DNA from 3 places in the Clostridium aromativorans genome. Region 3 is predicted to be linked to each of the others. Evidence: riboswitches for the same ligand, from Rfam matches in the RefSeq annotation. Region 3 holds a riboswitch; each other region holds the start of a gene.
What was found. Region 3 has a riboswitch for S-adenosylmethionine ahead of thiS (sulfur carrier protein ThiS). Riboswitches for the same ligand answer to the same signal wherever they lie in the genome.
Positions count from the first base shown of each region.

Region 1: it holds a riboswitch for S-adenosylmethionine, as region 3 does, so the genes downstream of both, LN736_RS09960 (nitrogenase component 1) here and thiS (sulfur carrier protein ThiS) in region 3, are expected to answer to the same signal.
Region 2: it holds a riboswitch for S-adenosylmethionine, as region 3 does, so the genes downstream of both, LN736_RS05305 (pyridoxal phosphate-dependent aminotransferase) here and thiS (sulfur carrier protein ThiS) in region 3, are expected to answer to the same signal.

Region 1 covers NZ_JAJJPB010000011.1:52,697-58,053, reverse strand. Annotated here, with positions in the region: gene LN736_RS09975 (ABC transporter substrate-binding protein) at 1-186, opposite strand, end outside; gene LN736_RS09970 (ABC transporter permease) at 231-1,034, opposite strand; gene LN736_RS09965 (ABC transporter ATP-binding protein) at 1,053-1,904, opposite strand; gene LN736_RS09960 (nitrogenase component 1) at 1,916-3,445, opposite strand; SAM riboswitch class I at 3,856-3,965, opposite strand; gene LN736_RS09955 (MarR family winged helix-turn-helix transcriptional regulator) at 4,299-4,763, shown strand; gene LN736_RS09950 (MFS transporter) at 4,760-5,357, shown strand, end outside.
Region 2 covers NZ_JAJJPB010000004.1:41,304-46,660, reverse strand. Annotated here, with positions in the region: gene LN736_RS05315 (AEC family transporter) at 1-957, shown strand; gene LN736_RS05310 (DegV family protein) at 1,023-1,892, shown strand; SAM riboswitch class I at 1,945-2,048, shown strand; gene LN736_RS05305 (pyridoxal phosphate-dependent aminotransferase) at 2,147-3,319, shown strand; gene LN736_RS05300 (GntR family transcriptional regulator) at 3,535-3,921, shown strand; gene LN736_RS05295 (DUF1648 domain-containing protein) at 3,938-5,074, shown strand; gene LN736_RS05290 (flavodoxin family protein) at 5,186-5,357, opposite strand, start outside.
Region 3 covers NZ_JAJJPB010000003.1:108,728-114,084, forward strand. Annotated here, with positions in the region: gene LN736_RS04720 (sulfurtransferase TusA family protein) at 26-2,359, opposite strand; gene LN736_RS04725 (M67 family metallopeptidase) at 2,377-2,787, opposite strand; gene LN736_RS04730 (HesA/MoeB/ThiF family protein) at 2,801-3,622, opposite strand; gene thiS (sulfur carrier protein ThiS) at 3,612-3,827, opposite strand; SAM riboswitch class I at 3,966-4,072, opposite strand; gene LN736_RS04740 (ROK family transcriptional regulator) at 4,299-5,357, shown strand, end outside.

The sequences.
Region 1 (5,357 bases), on a different contig from region 3:
TGTTGTAATACCTCCTGATGTTCCCCAATATCCTGCTACATTTATAGTCACAACCTTATTTGACTTACCAGACGATGATTTCGAATTTTCTACACTGCTTGTTCCACATGCCGTTAGCCCCAACACCAATACTACAAAAACTACTAAAATTTTAAATGACTTTAGATATTTAAACTTGTTTTTCATAATAAACTCCTCTATTTTTTATAATTTCAATTACCTCTTAAATTTTATACATATTTCCAATGTGTCAATCGTTTTTCAATCCATACAAAAATGTTGTTAATAATCAATCCAATTAAAGCCATTGTGACAATGCCTGCCCACATATTGTCTGTTTGAAAAAGCATTTGCCAATTATTGATCGCATATCCAAGCCCATTAGTAGCACCAAGCATTTCACTAGTTACCAATAATATAAGTGATACAGAAGCACTATATCTTAATCCAGTAAAAATAGATGGAATGGACGATGGTAAAACCACTTTTCTAAATATTTTACCATTGGAGAGTTTTATAGATTTGGCACACTTTATATATAGTGGATCAACATTTCTAACTGCACTAGCTGTATTTAAAAAAGTGGACCAAAAACTGGCATAAGCTATTATGGCTATTTTTGATGCCTCCCCTATTCCAAGTAAAAGAATAAATAGTGGTAAAATAGTCATAGTGTTTACTTGTCTCAAAGTAGAAAACAAAGGATCCATATATTTTTCAAATTTCTTAAACCATCCCATAAAAAAGCCTAGTGGAATAGCTAGAATCATTGCTATACCAAATCCACATATGGCTCTACTCATGCTAATAATTATTGCCCTTATCAATTCGCCTGATATAATGAGTTTTATAAATGCATACGCAATTGTAGATGGAGGCGGAATAAATACGGGATCAATTAGATTTAAACGTGGTGCAATTTCCCATACAACTAAAACAACAATAATAACAATAGTTCGTTGATAAATATTTGAAGATATTGATTTAATTCTGTCAATGCTTTTATTTATTTCCGAAAATCCATTTTTTTGCATTCTTTTTACCCCACTAGTTTAAAAATTTTTTGACTTTATAACTTCTTCTTTTATCAAATTCCACAATTCTTGACGAATTTGTACAAACTCTTTCGACGATCTAATATCTTCATTTTGCAACCTGGAATGACGGGACAATGATATTCTTACAATTTTTTTTATAGTACCCGGTTTTGCTGTCATAATCACCACTCTATCCGCAAGAAATACCGCTTCATCAATGCTGTGAGTTATAAATATTATTGTCTTATTTGTTTCATTTCTTATTCTGAGAAGTTCTCTCTGTAAAATTTCCCTGGTAAGAGAGTCCAGAGCCCCAAAAGGCTCATCCATAAGCAGTATATCAGGATCAAAAGACAATGCTCTTGCAATAGCTGCCCTTTGCTTCATGCCACCACTCAATTGATGTGGGTAATGATCTTCAAACCCTGAAAGTCCTACCAGTGCTAAAAGTCTATTTACAATTTTATCTCTTTCCTTTTTTTTCACATTTAGACTTTCTAGTACAAATCCCACATTCTCAGCAGTTGTAAGCCATGGGAACAATGCATATTGCTGAAAGACTATTCCCCTATTTAGACCTGGCCCATCCACTGCTTTACCATCAATACTGACAGCACCTTCTGTTGGTTTGGAAAGTCCAGCAAAAATATCAAGAAGCGTAGTCTTACCGCAACCGCTCGGGCCCACAATCACAAGAAACTCTCCTTTTCTTACCTCAAGGTTGATATCATCTAATATGGTTACAGTAGAACTTTCACCGCTTTTCTTTTTGTTTATAACAAATTTTTTCACAATATTTTTAACTTGCAATTTGACATCAGTGTTGAAATCGGGTTGTAAAATATTCTCAACTGCTTCTTCGCTCATCTTAAAACCCCCTAGACAGACTTTTTTCCAGAATATACCTTTTCTTTAACATAGGTATCAATATCATGTTCATACCACCATGACTTATATGGACTTGGCGTCTCTCTATGCAATGTTTTATTCAATGAAGGATTATTTAAAGCACGCTGTAAAATATATCCATAATTTAATACTCCCCTAAAGAAAAACTGATTTGACTGAGGTGAAAAATCAGAAAGGAAAGAATGATTCCTTGCCTGACTGCACTCTCTTTTGTAAAGTCCCATAAATGCACAAACTGTATGAATATCTGGTTTTAGCCTATTAATCAAATGACTTTGTTCAAAAGGCTGATGGTCTGAAGCATGTACTTCAAAATCACCGATTTCATTATATACCTGTTCAAATTCATCCACTATATTGTGATCCAATTCTAGTGTATTTACAGCTGCCACATTAATACCCAATTCAGTAGCAAATTTTGGAATAAACACAGCCCTAGCTTGCCCTGCTGAGACATAAATGCTTCTTGTCTTTTTACCTTTAATTGATTCTTTAAGTTTTTCTAATCTGGGTAATACAAAATTCAATTCTTCTTTGATAAGCTGTTCCACTTCTTTTTCTTTACCTGTATATTTCGCTATATTTCTAAACCATATCTTGGTATTTTCAATACCAAGTGGAGCAGGATCCGTAAAATAAGGAGTTCCATAATTCTCATAAAGAGCTTTCTGCATATACTCTCCATATGACTGACATGTAGGAGCAATCACTGCTGCTTCTGAAATTTCCTTCAATTCGTCTACTGTGGCAAAATCAGGAATAAACCTTGCTTTCAAACCAATTTTATTGAACATTCTCACTAAATCATTTTTATCTCCCAGAGTTACACTCATCGGTGCTATAATACCAACAACATCTTTTTGTCTCTTCTTAGGCTTTTGAACTATATACTTCACTATAGCATGAGAAGAACTATCAAAAGCACTCTGGGATATCTGAGATCTGAAACCCTCACAGTGAACAGGTACAAGTACAGGTTTCACTTCATGTTGAGCCGATGCCACTATACCGTCTATATCATCACCCATGACTCCTGATGTACAGGAACAAGCAATTATAATTGCCTTTGGATTATATCTTTCAGTTGCTTCTGTTATTGCTAATCTGAGTTTTTTTTCACCTCCAAACACAATATCACTTTCTGTAAGGTTGCTGCTCACTGCATGAAGCTCCACATCTCCATTCCATGCCCTAAATTTTTCAGGAATTCCCTGGTATATCTCTTTATATGCATTCGTACCTTGAGCGCACCCTACAGGTCCATGAACTATAAGAGCGGAATCCCTGATTGTTACAAGTCTTCCCACAGTTTGAGTTAAAAGGCATCCAGTTCCTTGTTGAAATTTACGTTCACGCCAAGGCAGCTCGTCACCAAGATGTCTGCCATTTATCAAATCACTTACTTTTCCCGAAAAAGCCTTAACAGTTCCTAAACGATCTTCTCTAATTGGGCTAGTGCTTTGATCGAGATTTATTTCCTTTTTTTCCTTACCTGCCATAATAATTATTCCTCCTATTTTATAATATAATTTTTATACTTAACTTAATCTCTTGTACTCTTAAAATTTAAAGCATGTACTTTCATTATTTCGATTTTTAAAGTCTTTTAAATATTTGATACCTATGGTATAATAATGTCGTGTTTAAAAAGCTCTGACATAATATATGTTATCTTTCTTAATTATTTGGTCATTTTTAATGAAAGGTTAACACATTATGTTGGGGTTTTTCTATCTGTAGATTATGCTAAAATAATTAAATAGCACAAGAGATTAAATGAAAGAGACTGATCAAATTTTTGATTTGATCAGTCTCTCGTTTATCTAGTCGACTAATTTGGCTAAACTAAATTTTATAAAATAAAAAAACTTCCCTCTGAGAAAATGCAGGAAGTTTCAATCCTTGTATTCTCTCATCTTTCAGGTTCTCCACCTGCTGGAATTGGCACCACACATTCTAATGAAAAATGTCGGTTGCCGGACATCATAGGGCCAGTCCCTCTGTCTCTCTAGATAAGAAATTTTTTAACTATTTTTAAAATTCATTGTCTATGTCTATCACATTTCATATTTATTTATTGATATTTAATATACACTGCTACAATTATCCTGTCAATATTTTTTTATAAATTTTTTCGAAAAAAATAATGTAAACCTTAACTTCAAAAGTAAGATAGACACTTATTTACAAATCATCCTATTTTAGTCATGCAAACACATTTATAATGCATTTTCCTTTAAATTTGACTACAAGCTAAAACACTTTCAACTTGTTAAGACAAAGAAAGCATATATAGTTGACTAATCAACTATATTATGCTATTGTATACTGTGGAAACAGGAAGGAGATATTATGGACAGCAGTAATGTATCAGTCTTGATTAAATTGACCAACAATATATACAGGTGTACACAAATGTATGTTGACAAAAGGCTTAAAAAATTCAACCTGACTACAGGTACATATCCCTATTTGCTCGTGCTAAAAAGATGTAAAGGCATAAACCAAAATGAACTGAGCAGGGAACTCAATATAGACAAGTCTCTTTGTTCCAGAACTGTTAAAAAGCTGATAGGGTTGAATTATATAAGGTTGGAGGAAAATAAAGAGGACATAAGGGCCCATAAATTATATATAACAAATAAAGCAGAAGACGTGATACCTAAAATCATTGAAATCATACAGGAATGGATTCATATTTTAGTAGAGGGAGCCGATGATCAGGAAACTGCAATTTCCATAGAATTTTTAAAACGAGTTTTGAATAATGGGACTATATATAGAGAAAAATGCTGTGAAAGGATGAATAAAATTTGAATAATACTGACAAAGTGACATACAAGAGAAGGTGGATAATTCTGTTCACCGTTCTTTCTGCCACATTTATGTCTACTTTAGACGGAAGCATTGTAAATGTGGCCTTGCCGGATATGTCTTCCAAACTGCACACACCTATGGCAGGCATTGAATGGGTTGTGACGGGATTTTTAATAGTTATTGCAGCCACTATTTTAATTTTTGGAAGACTAGGTGATATAAAGGGTAAGACCAGGGTATTCAGTTTTGGAGTAATACTGTTTGTCCTTGGTTCTTTTCTATGTGGTTTGAGCAATTCGCTTGTATTTTTAATAGCCGCCAGGTGCATACAGGCTGTTGGCGCCTCTGCAACCATGGCTACCAACCAGGGAATTATAACCCAGGTTTTTCCTCCCAATGAACGGGGCAGTGCACTGGGCATATTGGGAACATTTGTGGCCTTAGGTTCTATGGCAGGACCACCTCTAGGAGGTTTTATCGTTTCGGCTTTCAGCTGGAAATATATATTCTGGATAAACGTGCCTATAGGAATAGCCGTATTTATAATAGGTCTTAAGATATTTCCAAAATCTCATAGAACAGATGAAAGCCTGG
Region 2 (5,357 bases), on a different contig from region 3:
TTGGATAATTTAATATTTAGTTTTAACGTGATAATGCCTATATTTATTGTAATTGCACTGGGATATTTCATAAAGGAAGTAGGACTTATAGATGACAGGTTTATAAATACTGCTGTCAAATTTAATTTTAGAGTTGGATTGTCTACACTGCTTTTTGAAAATATATATGTCTCCAAATTGAGCGATATAGCCAACACTAAACTCATGATATTTGTATTTTTATGTATATTCGGTTCAGTATTGGTACTTTGGCTTATTGTACCGTTGTTTATTAAGGACAGGAAAAGGGCTTCTGCTGTGATACATACTATATATAGGAGCAATTTTGTGCTCCTTGGAGTTCCCATGGGAATGTACATGCTTGGAAAATCCCATATGGGACCTATTTCTCTTTTGCTGCCCATAGTCATTCCCACCTATAATTTTTTTGCGGTGCTGGTACTTGCGGCTTTTGACGAAAGAGGTGACAAAAGCGGTATAGGAAGTAAAATAAAGTATACTCTTGTGGGAATAGTGAAAAACCCGCTTATCATAGCATCGTTTCTGGGCATAGTCTTTCAGCTGTTTTCCATAAAACTGCCTTTGTTTATGGAAAGGGCTGTTTCCGATGTTGCTTCCCTTGGTACTCCTCTGGCCCTTATAACACTAGGTGCCCAGCTGGAATTTAAGAGTGTAAAGGAAAATTTGAAATACTCCATAACAGCTTCTGTGGGGAGGCTCATAGTAGTTCCCTGTATAGTTGTCACATTGGCGTTTTTAATGGGATTTAGAAAATATGATCTAGGTGCCATATTTATATTGTTTTCTTCACCTTCTGCTATTTCCTGTTATGTAATGGCTGAGGAAATGAATTCTGATTACAAGCTCACGGGAGATGTTGTGATCTTGACCACTTTTTTCTCAATGTTTACTATATTTATAGGCATATATCTGCTTAAAAGTCTGTCTCTTTTGTAGAATTTGAATAATTTTCCCTCGGTATGATATAATTTATGGTAAGTATGAGTAGGAGGAGAAACCTTATGGAAAAAATTGCACTTTTGACAGATTCTGCTTGTGACATAGATGATGAAACCATAAAAAAGTACAGCATAGAAATATTGCCTTTTAGGATTATATATAAGGATAGGGAATATATAGATAAAGTTGAGATCACTCCAAAAGAAGTATATGACAGCATGAAATATGAAATTCCAAAATCTTCTCTACCTTCAATAGACGATATGGAAAGTGTTTTTGACAGGCTGGAAAGGGAAAACTATACTCATGTGGTAGCTGTTACGATTTCCAGCGGACTTTCAGGTACATATAATGCTTTGAAAATGGTAAGCAAAAAACATAATAAACTGTCATCGTATGTTTATGATTCCAAATCCACTTCCCTGGGAGAGGGTATAGTTTTAAAAGAGTGTGGAAGGCTTTTGGATCAGGGCAGAAGTTTTAGTGAAATTGTAAACTGCATACCTGGGATAAAGAAGAGTATGCACTTTTTTTTCGTATTCGGCACTCTGGAGTATGCCAGAAAAGGAGGGCGTATAGGGAGACTGTCGGGTACAATAGGTGAGATTTTGGATATAAAGCCAATAGTGTACTTTGACGATGATCAGGGCATATGTTTTACCCGTCATAAGGTGAGGGGAAGGAAGAGATCTTTAAGTAAAATGATAGACATAGGTAATGATTTTTTAGCTAAATGCCCCTGCGACGTATATGTAGTTCACGGCAATGCCAGAGAAGAAGCCGAAAATATTTATAACAGGATTTCTGGACTTCCCAACGTGGAAAATATATACATGATAGGTCAGATAAGCCCTATAGTAGGTGTGTATTCAGGACCGGGAACTGTCGGTGTATGCTATGTAGAACGAAATGGGGAAAATCAGGTATATTGACAGGACATATCTAAATGATTATAATTAATAGCATAATTTAATATAAATCTTGAACTTATCAAGAGAGGTGGAGGGAACAGGCCCTTTGAAACCCGGCAACCAGTACGTCGTTGTATATTGGTGCTAAGTCCTGCAGCGGAAGCTGAAAGATGAGAATATATTTTGCGATTTTAAGTCTGAGGTATATCCCCAGACTTTTACTTTATTCTCAGATGTTATTTGATGTATTGATAATTTGAAAGGATGTGGCTGTAGTGCCTGAATTGAGCAGAAAATTAATTAATTTTACCGATTCTGTTATAAGAAGAATGACGAGAATATCGAACAAATATGGAGCAATTAATTTGTCTCAGGGTTTTCCTGATTTTGATCCTCCTAAGGAGATAGAGGAAGCACTTAAAATAGCAGCAGTCAAGGGACCTCATCAGTATGCCATTACCTGGGGCGCACAGAATTTGAGAGAAGCTCTTGCAGAAAAACAGTCCAGATTCATGGGACTTGACATAGATCCGGATACCCAGATTGTAATTACCTGCGGCAGTACTGAGGCTATGATGGCTTCTGTCATGACTGTCTGTGATCCGGGAGATAAGGTAATAGTATTCTCGCCTTTTTATGAAAATTATGCTGCAGATGCCATATTGAGCGGAGCTGAGCCAATATATGTTTCTCTTTATTCGCCTGATTTTTCTTTCAACAAGACTGAACTTGAAAATGCCTTTAAGCAAAGGCCGAAGGCCCTTATACTCTGTAACCCGTCAAATCCTTCAGGAAAGGTGTTTACACTTGAGGAATTGAAATTCATAGCCCGTCTAGCAGAAAAATATGATTCTTTCGTAATAACGGATGAAGTGTACGAGCATATTGTAATGGATCCCCATAAACATGTCTATTTTGCTTCACTTCCGGGAATGTTTGACAGAACCTTGAGCTGCAGCTCCTTTTCCAAGACTTATTCCATAACCGGGTGGAGAATAGGCTATGTTATAGGTGACGAGAGGGTAATAGAAAATGTGCGAAAAGTACATGATTTTCTTACGGTGGGGGCGGCGGCACCGCTTCAGGAAGCAGTTGTGGCCGGGCTTAAACTGCCTATGGAGTACTATGACTGGCTGAAGAATTTATATACGAAAAAGAGAGATTTGTTTCTCCAGGGATTGAGCGAGGCAGGACTTAAATATGTGAAGCCCCAGGGAGCTTATTATGTGCTCATAGATGTTTCGGAATTTAATGTAAAAAATGATTTGAAATTTTGTGAGTGGCTGGCAAAAGAAGTTGGAATAGGGGCGGTTCCTGGGTCAAGCTTCTTTAAAGAAGATGTGAATTATCTGATAAGGCTTCATTTTGCAAAGAAGGATGACACACTTTTAAAGTCCATTGAAAAGCTGAAAACCCTGAGGGAAAAAGCCAGATTTTATAAAGAGTAGTCCAGGTTATCCCCGTGAGTAATAAACAGAGTTCAAGGCTTAAATATCAAACCTCATCATCTGATATTTATGCTTTGAACTCTGTTTTTTTGTCGACTGTGAATTGTGCACTGTGCACTGTCAATTGTTCATTGTCAATTGTCAATTGAATAAATGTTGCAATTTTATTCTATTTGTTATATATTATATATAACAAATAGAATAGGAGGGTAGTTATGATAATTAAAATTGATTTTGAATCTGAAATGCCCATCTATGAACAGCTTAAAAGGAGTATTATAGAGGGAATAGCAGCTGGAGATCTGAAGCCGGGGGAAAGCCTGCCTTCTGTGAGACAGATGGCGGAGGATATAGGGATAAATTTGCACACCGTGAATAAAGCTTATAATATATTGAAATCTGATGGATACTTGAATATAGACAGAAGAACAGGAGCTGTTATAAATCAAAACTATCCTAAAAATAGTGAGGAATTTAATGAAAAGCTGGTGAGGGAATTGACCTATCTGCTGGCAGAAGCCTATTTGAGGGATGATAAATTGGAAGATATATTGAAATTATGTTCCGGTATATATCAAAAATACGATTTGCAAAATAAATAAAGGCAGGTGAATGTTAATGAAGGAAAATTTATTTTTATGTATATATTTGTGCTTTATATTTTTATTGATACTTGTCATCAACATGCTGACACCGAATTTTACCAGAAAGGAAATTGTATTTGGAGTAAGAATACCTGGAGATAAAATGGACAGTGCTGAAATCAAAGATATAAAAAGGCAGTTTATAAAAAATAATCTGATAATAGGGATTCCATTTATGCTGCTGTTTAGTTTTCTAAATTACAAATTCCTGAGTGCAGCTGTGATTTTGTTTACTGTTTTTGCCTTCGTCTTTATAGATTTTCTGGTATATATGATATCCAACAGGGCTGTTAAAGCTCTTAAATTGAAGAATTCCTGGTTTGAGGGAAAAAAGCAGGCTGTGGCAGTGGATGTAGGTTACTCCAGGGACAAGGGAAAAACTCTGGTATCGCCATGGTTTTTTCTGATTCCCGTATCAATAATTTTGATAAATATAATTTTGGGATATGCAAATTATGCACCTTTGCCCAATAGGGTGCCCACTCACTGGGATCTTTCAGGAAATATCAACGGTTATCAGACAAAATCCATATTTTTGATCTGGGAAATGCCTTTTACTGAAATGGCAGTGACTCTCATGCTTTTCATAGTGTATAAGATCATAGGCTGGTCAAAACAGCAGACAAATGTTTCAAACCCTGAAATTTCCGTGAAAAAAAACAGGAGATTCAGGAGAATATGGTCCATATACGCGGTGTTTTCTGCGGTAGCGGTGAATTTGATTTTGACTGTTGGAACCATTCAAATATTTGATATAATTGAAATTTCACACCTGTTTGTGCTCATTTTCACCATAGTCTTTGTCATATTTATAACTTTGATCAGCGTGGTGCTGTCTATAAAGATAGGACAGGGAGGAAGCAATATAGAAATAGGAAAACAGGACTCTGGGAAAATCGAATCTGAATTTACGGATAAAGATGATGATAATTTTTGGAAGCTGGCGAACACCATATATTACAACCCTGATGATCCATTCCTCTTTGTGGAAAAGAGGTTTGGCATAGGCTGGACAATAAATGCAGGGAGACCTGCAGGAATGGCCATATATATAGGTCTGATTGTATTTATAATAGCGGTTATAGGCTTTTCAATCTTTGCCCAAAATTAAAAACCGCCAATTGTGCATCATGAATTGTCAGTTGTGTATTGTGCGCTGTCAATTGCCCATCGTGCATTTTGTGCTGTCAGTTGTGCATTGTGCACTGTTCATTGAATAAAACTACCAGGGACGGTTATGTTCTAGCCATCCCTGTTCTTCCCAATATTTTTTATCAACAGCATTGAAGGTAAATTTTTTCTGGACAAAGCGCATAGCGTAAAAGAGGGCCTTTACTTTTAGGCTGGGTTTTACCTTACCGCATCTGTGCAGGATTTTATCGGATAATTTTTTT
Region 3 (5,357 bases):
CATACCACCCTCCATTGACTTCATGTTATTTTTTTTGTATCACCAATAGATTGTAACCGTCATAGTTTGTATCTTTAAAGATTACCTTGTGTCCCTCGTTTTTTACACTTTGGGGAACATTGTTTATAGGATCGCCGTCATCCAAATAAAATCCCAGCTTTTGTCCGGATTTTACTTTAGAAAGTTCTATTTTCACCTTTACAAAATTTATAGGGCATTTTACTCCTCTTAAATCCACAATTTTAAGGTCTCCAATTTTATCATGGTCGTTCACTTCACCATTGTCTTCATTATAGGATTTTGACTGCGTATTCTCTTCTTTTGGAAGGGTTATTTCCAATTTTCCGTTTAAGGATCTATACATTGCATCCACTTTGTTGTACAGGTATTCTACTTCTGAAGCTTTGCTGGATATATCATTTGTACCGTCTATTTTGTAGTCTATGAGATCTCCAAAAAGCTTTTTAATTGAGGGTTTTACATAACCTGTCTCTACAAAATTCTTGTTGAATTCCTCAAATATCTCTCTGTCTTTGTTTGAATCCACTCCTCTGAGTACCAGAAGGGTTCTTGCCGAGGACAGTGCAGAGGAATACAGATCGGAATTTTGTTTTGTGTCTTTGTACTTCTCAAGTGAGGATTTGGCATTTGACAAATCCAGTTTTATAACATCCATTACACCGGAACTGCATTCTCCAGGCCCTCTGCCCTTTAATGAAAATCTCTCGCAGGCTCCAAAATCAAAGTAAATATCGGGATCTTCTACAAATTTATCCACATCGGTGTACTTGCTCATAAGAGTTTTTATATCCGATGACCTGTTATCCAGAAAATCATAAAAATCTTCATATCCGGAATTAATTTTTAGTTCTGCAAGTTCATGGATGAACAGGGGAACTTTCTTTGCAGGTACATCTCCATAGGTATCTCCCATTCTGGCTACATTTGATCCTATTTTTCCTCCAAAGGATATGGAGTACATTGGAACCAGGCCGTTTTTTGTTCGTCTGGCTCTGCCGTGAAGGCCAAGGGCTCCTTTTTCGTGCTGAGCACAGGAATTTGGGCATCCTGATATAAACAGTCTTGGAAGGGCAGCTTTTATTTCAGGTGATGTACCTTCAAATTCTTTCTTTATGGCTTTTAACAGATTTTGTGAAAGACATAATCCAAGCTGGCAAGTGGAAGCACCCACGCAGGTTACAGAGTTATCTATGTTGTATATGGAAGTAAAGCTGCCTGTTATTTCTATAAGAGCTTCAGCATCTTTTTTCTTTAAATCTCTTATAAAAAATCCCTGGGTGTTTGTAACCCTGATGGATGTTTTATAATTCAAATTTTCTATGAAAGCAAGTACTTTATTTAAGCTTTCAACTTTTAAATTTCCGCTTTGAGGATGAACATAGACGGAATAGTAGCCTTCCTGTTTTTGCGGAAACAGTACATTTTTAGGCTTTTCATCCACATTTACGTCCCGGACAATCTTGGCATCAGGGTGTAGTATAAATTCATTTTCATCCACCTGTATGTTGAGACCGCCTTTTTCCTTTAGTTTGTTTATCTCTGAACTTAATTCTTCAACAAATTTTTTTTCACCCAGTCTCATGAGTATGAACCTTATTCTGGCCTTATTTTTATTGGTTCTGTCTCCTTCGACTTCAAATACATTTTTAAGGCCCTGTATATAGTATAGTATTTCATCTGCTGGTATGAAATCCTTAAGCTTTAAAGCAACTCTCGGACTTCCGCCAAATCCTCCGGCCCCATATACCTCAAAGCCCCTCCTGCCATCTACTATTTTTGCAATGAATCCCAGATCGGATATGGTTGCATTGCCTGTATCTTGTGGACTATTGGAGAAGGCTATCTTGTATTTTCTGGGCATGTTCATGGTGGTTGGATCTTTTATGAGGTAATTGGTGGCTGCTTTTACATAGGGGGTTACGTCAAAGACGTCGTCTGTTGAAACACCTGAAAGAGGGGAACACTCCACATTTCGAACGGTATTTCCACCAGTGCCCTTTGTTATTATGCCTACTTCTATCAAAGAATTTATTATTGGATAGGCATCTTTCAAATCAACACTTTGAAATTGAATGTCCTGTCTGGAGGTGAATTTCAATTTGCCTTTTGCATATTTTTCTGCAAGTTCACTTATACGTTTGAATTGTTCTAAAGTTATGACTCCTCCGGGTATTCTAGTTCTCACCATGTAGGTTTCCTTTTTTCTCTGCTCGTATACACCCATGGAAACCCTAAAAGCTTTAAATCTCACAGGATCTATTGCATTGTTTAAATACTGCTGTGATTTTTCTTTTATGTCTTCTATGGATTTATAATGATCTTCACTTATATTTATCATAATATCTCACTCCTTTTTTAAACTATTTCATACTCAAGCTTTTCAACATTTTTGTCTTTGTCGATTTTAAACAAATTAAATACTGGTTTCTTTTTTTCAAGAGATAAAATTCCGTACAATATTTTGTCATCAAAAGCAAGCCTTTTATCCTCTTCAGATGGCCTGGAAGGTGAATAAGGATGAGAATGATAATTGCCAATCATATTAAATTTTTCACTTCTCATGAGCTTTACAGCTTTGAATTGTTCGGCAGGATCCATGGAAAAATGTTCGCTGCTGTGATCTGTATTGGTCAAGGAGTATATTTTTTTAATAAAAATATCTTTTCCAGAATCCAGTCCTCCAAGATAACCACAGCATTCATCGGGAAATTCATCCCTGGCCTGTTTTAAAATTTTTTCATATTGCAATTTGTCTATATATATCATAAATATCACCTGCTTAATTTGCTGTTTTGAGATCACAGGCTGTCTGTTCATAGTCTATCAGCTTTTTTATTGTAGGGTGCTCACCGCATATGCCGCAGTTCTTGTTCTTGGATACCTTTATTTTTCTGAATTCCATTGTCATTGCGTTGTAAGTCAAAAGATATCCTGCAAGGGTACTGCCGATTTTAAGTATATACTTGAGGGCTTCTGTTGCCTGAAGTGATCCTATAATTCCTCCCATTACACCTAGAACACCTGCTTCCTTGCAGGTTGGTACAACACCTGCAGGAGGTGGTGATTGAAAAATACATCTGTAGCAGGGAGTACCGTTGTCAGGTATATAAGTTGTGAGCTGCCCTTGAAATCTTATTATTCCTCCATGTGAAAATGGTTTTTTGGAAATTACACAGGCATCGTTTATTAAAAATTTGGCGGGAAAATTATCTGTACCGTCTATTATAAAATCATAGTCCTGGTCCTTTATGATATCCAAGATATTGCTGGAGTCTACAAGTTCCCTATAAGTTATTACATTTACGTCTGGATTCAATTCATTTATGGTTTCTTTTCCGGACTGAACTTTAGCCTTTCCCACGTCCTTTGTGCGATGGATTATCTGTCTTTGAAGGTTTGAAAGATCCACTATGTCTCCATCTACAAGGCCTATAGTTCCTATCCCTGCAGCAGCCAGATACATGGCAGCAGGTGCTCCCAGACCGCCCGTACCTATAATGAGGATTTTGGAGTTTAAAAGTTTTTCCTGACCTTCCACACCTACTTCGGACAGGATAATGTGTCTTGAATACCTTTCTATCTGATCCTCACTAAAATCCACTATTTCCACCCCCCATGAAGTATAGAAAATCAATTTTGTCATTTTCTTTTAGAACGGTGCTGTTAAAATTGGCTCTATCTATGAATTCGTCATTTAACTGAACAGAAACCATGTCTGGCATTTCTACATTTTCTATTTTTAAAATTTTTGTTACAGTGACTCCCTCCTTTATATCTTTAATTTTACCATTAATTGTTACTTTCATGATACCCTCCTCGTTGTTCATTTAACATTTTTATCTTCTAACCATTTTGGAAAAAAGAATTTACACTTAATTTAAACTGTGACAAAATAAAAAACTTTCCTGTTATAATTTACAAGAAAGTCATTTTTATAATTAATTTTCTCATCTTTCAGGCAAATTATATAACCCGCTGGAATTGGCACCTTTGAAAATAATCGGGTTGCCGGGCATCATAGGGCCAGTCCCTCTGCCTCTCTTGATAAGAATTCAATGTTTAATTTATTAAATACTAACACATTTAAAATAAATTTGTCAATAAATTTATTTTTGTCGTATTGACACCTACCTCCCTTTCGTACTATATTTTTATTAGGTTCTTAGATGCAGAAAGAGTTTGATTGCAAAGAATACTTTTCTCAATAAGAATTAAGAATTCAATTTTGGTAGATTTTCGATTTATCCGAAAATCTTCATAATTGTGCATTGTAAAATGTGAATTGTACATTGACTAAAGTATACAATAATGATAAAAGGTATGATGTTATGATAGACAATTACAGATTATTTAGAGATCTAGCTTCAGAAGAAAAAGAAATATTCAATTTAATACAAAAAAATGGTGTTATGACCAAGAATGAAATCTTATTTAAAACAGGTATGAAATTGACTACGCTGAATCGAGTTATGAACCCACTTGAAAAAAAATCCATTTTGGTTCAAAAATGTATGGGCGAATCTACAGGCGGAAGGAAACCTGTGCTGTATGATGTAAATGTGTGCAGGTTTTATATTATGGGCATAAGTATATGCAGCACTCATGTGCAGGTATCTATAGTGAACTTGAGAATGGAAATTTTTTATAAAAAGGGCTTTTATATCGATTATTGCAATTCTTGTGATGAAGTCATAGAAGAAATTCTCTATATTATAAAGAGTGCCTATGAGGAATTAAATCTAAAACTTCTCCAGCTTGTGGGAATTGGGCTTGCAGTTGAAACGGGGTTTTGGGATAATGAGCGCATAAGTAGAATACTTGAAGAAAAGTTGGGGTGCAGTGTAACCAGCGGTAATTGTGCAGACTCAGCTGTTACTGCGGAGTATTTTTATGGAGCAGGAAGGAATTTTGAAAATATGGCTTATTTTGATTGTGGTGCTAGACTGAAGCAGGCGGCAGTCATACAGGGGAGGATTATGAGATCATCCGGAGATAATGAGTATGCCTTTGAACATATGATTGAAAACATTTATGGTTATATTGATTTTAATGAAGTGTATTCAAGGAGTATGAAAAATTGTGGAACATCTGAAAAATTTATTTTAGATGCCGCATCAAAACTGGGAAAAAGCATTGAATCCTATACAAATTTATTGAACATTGAATGTATTGTATTAAGCGGATTTCTGATTGATTTTGATACGTTTTATGAAACCTGTATAAAATATATTCCTGAAAGAGTATCCGTAAAAAGATACGGATATTTTAAAGAAGACTCGGTTTCAGTAGGTGCAGCGGCTCTTTTTCTTGAAAGGTGTATTGATAATAAAAATTCA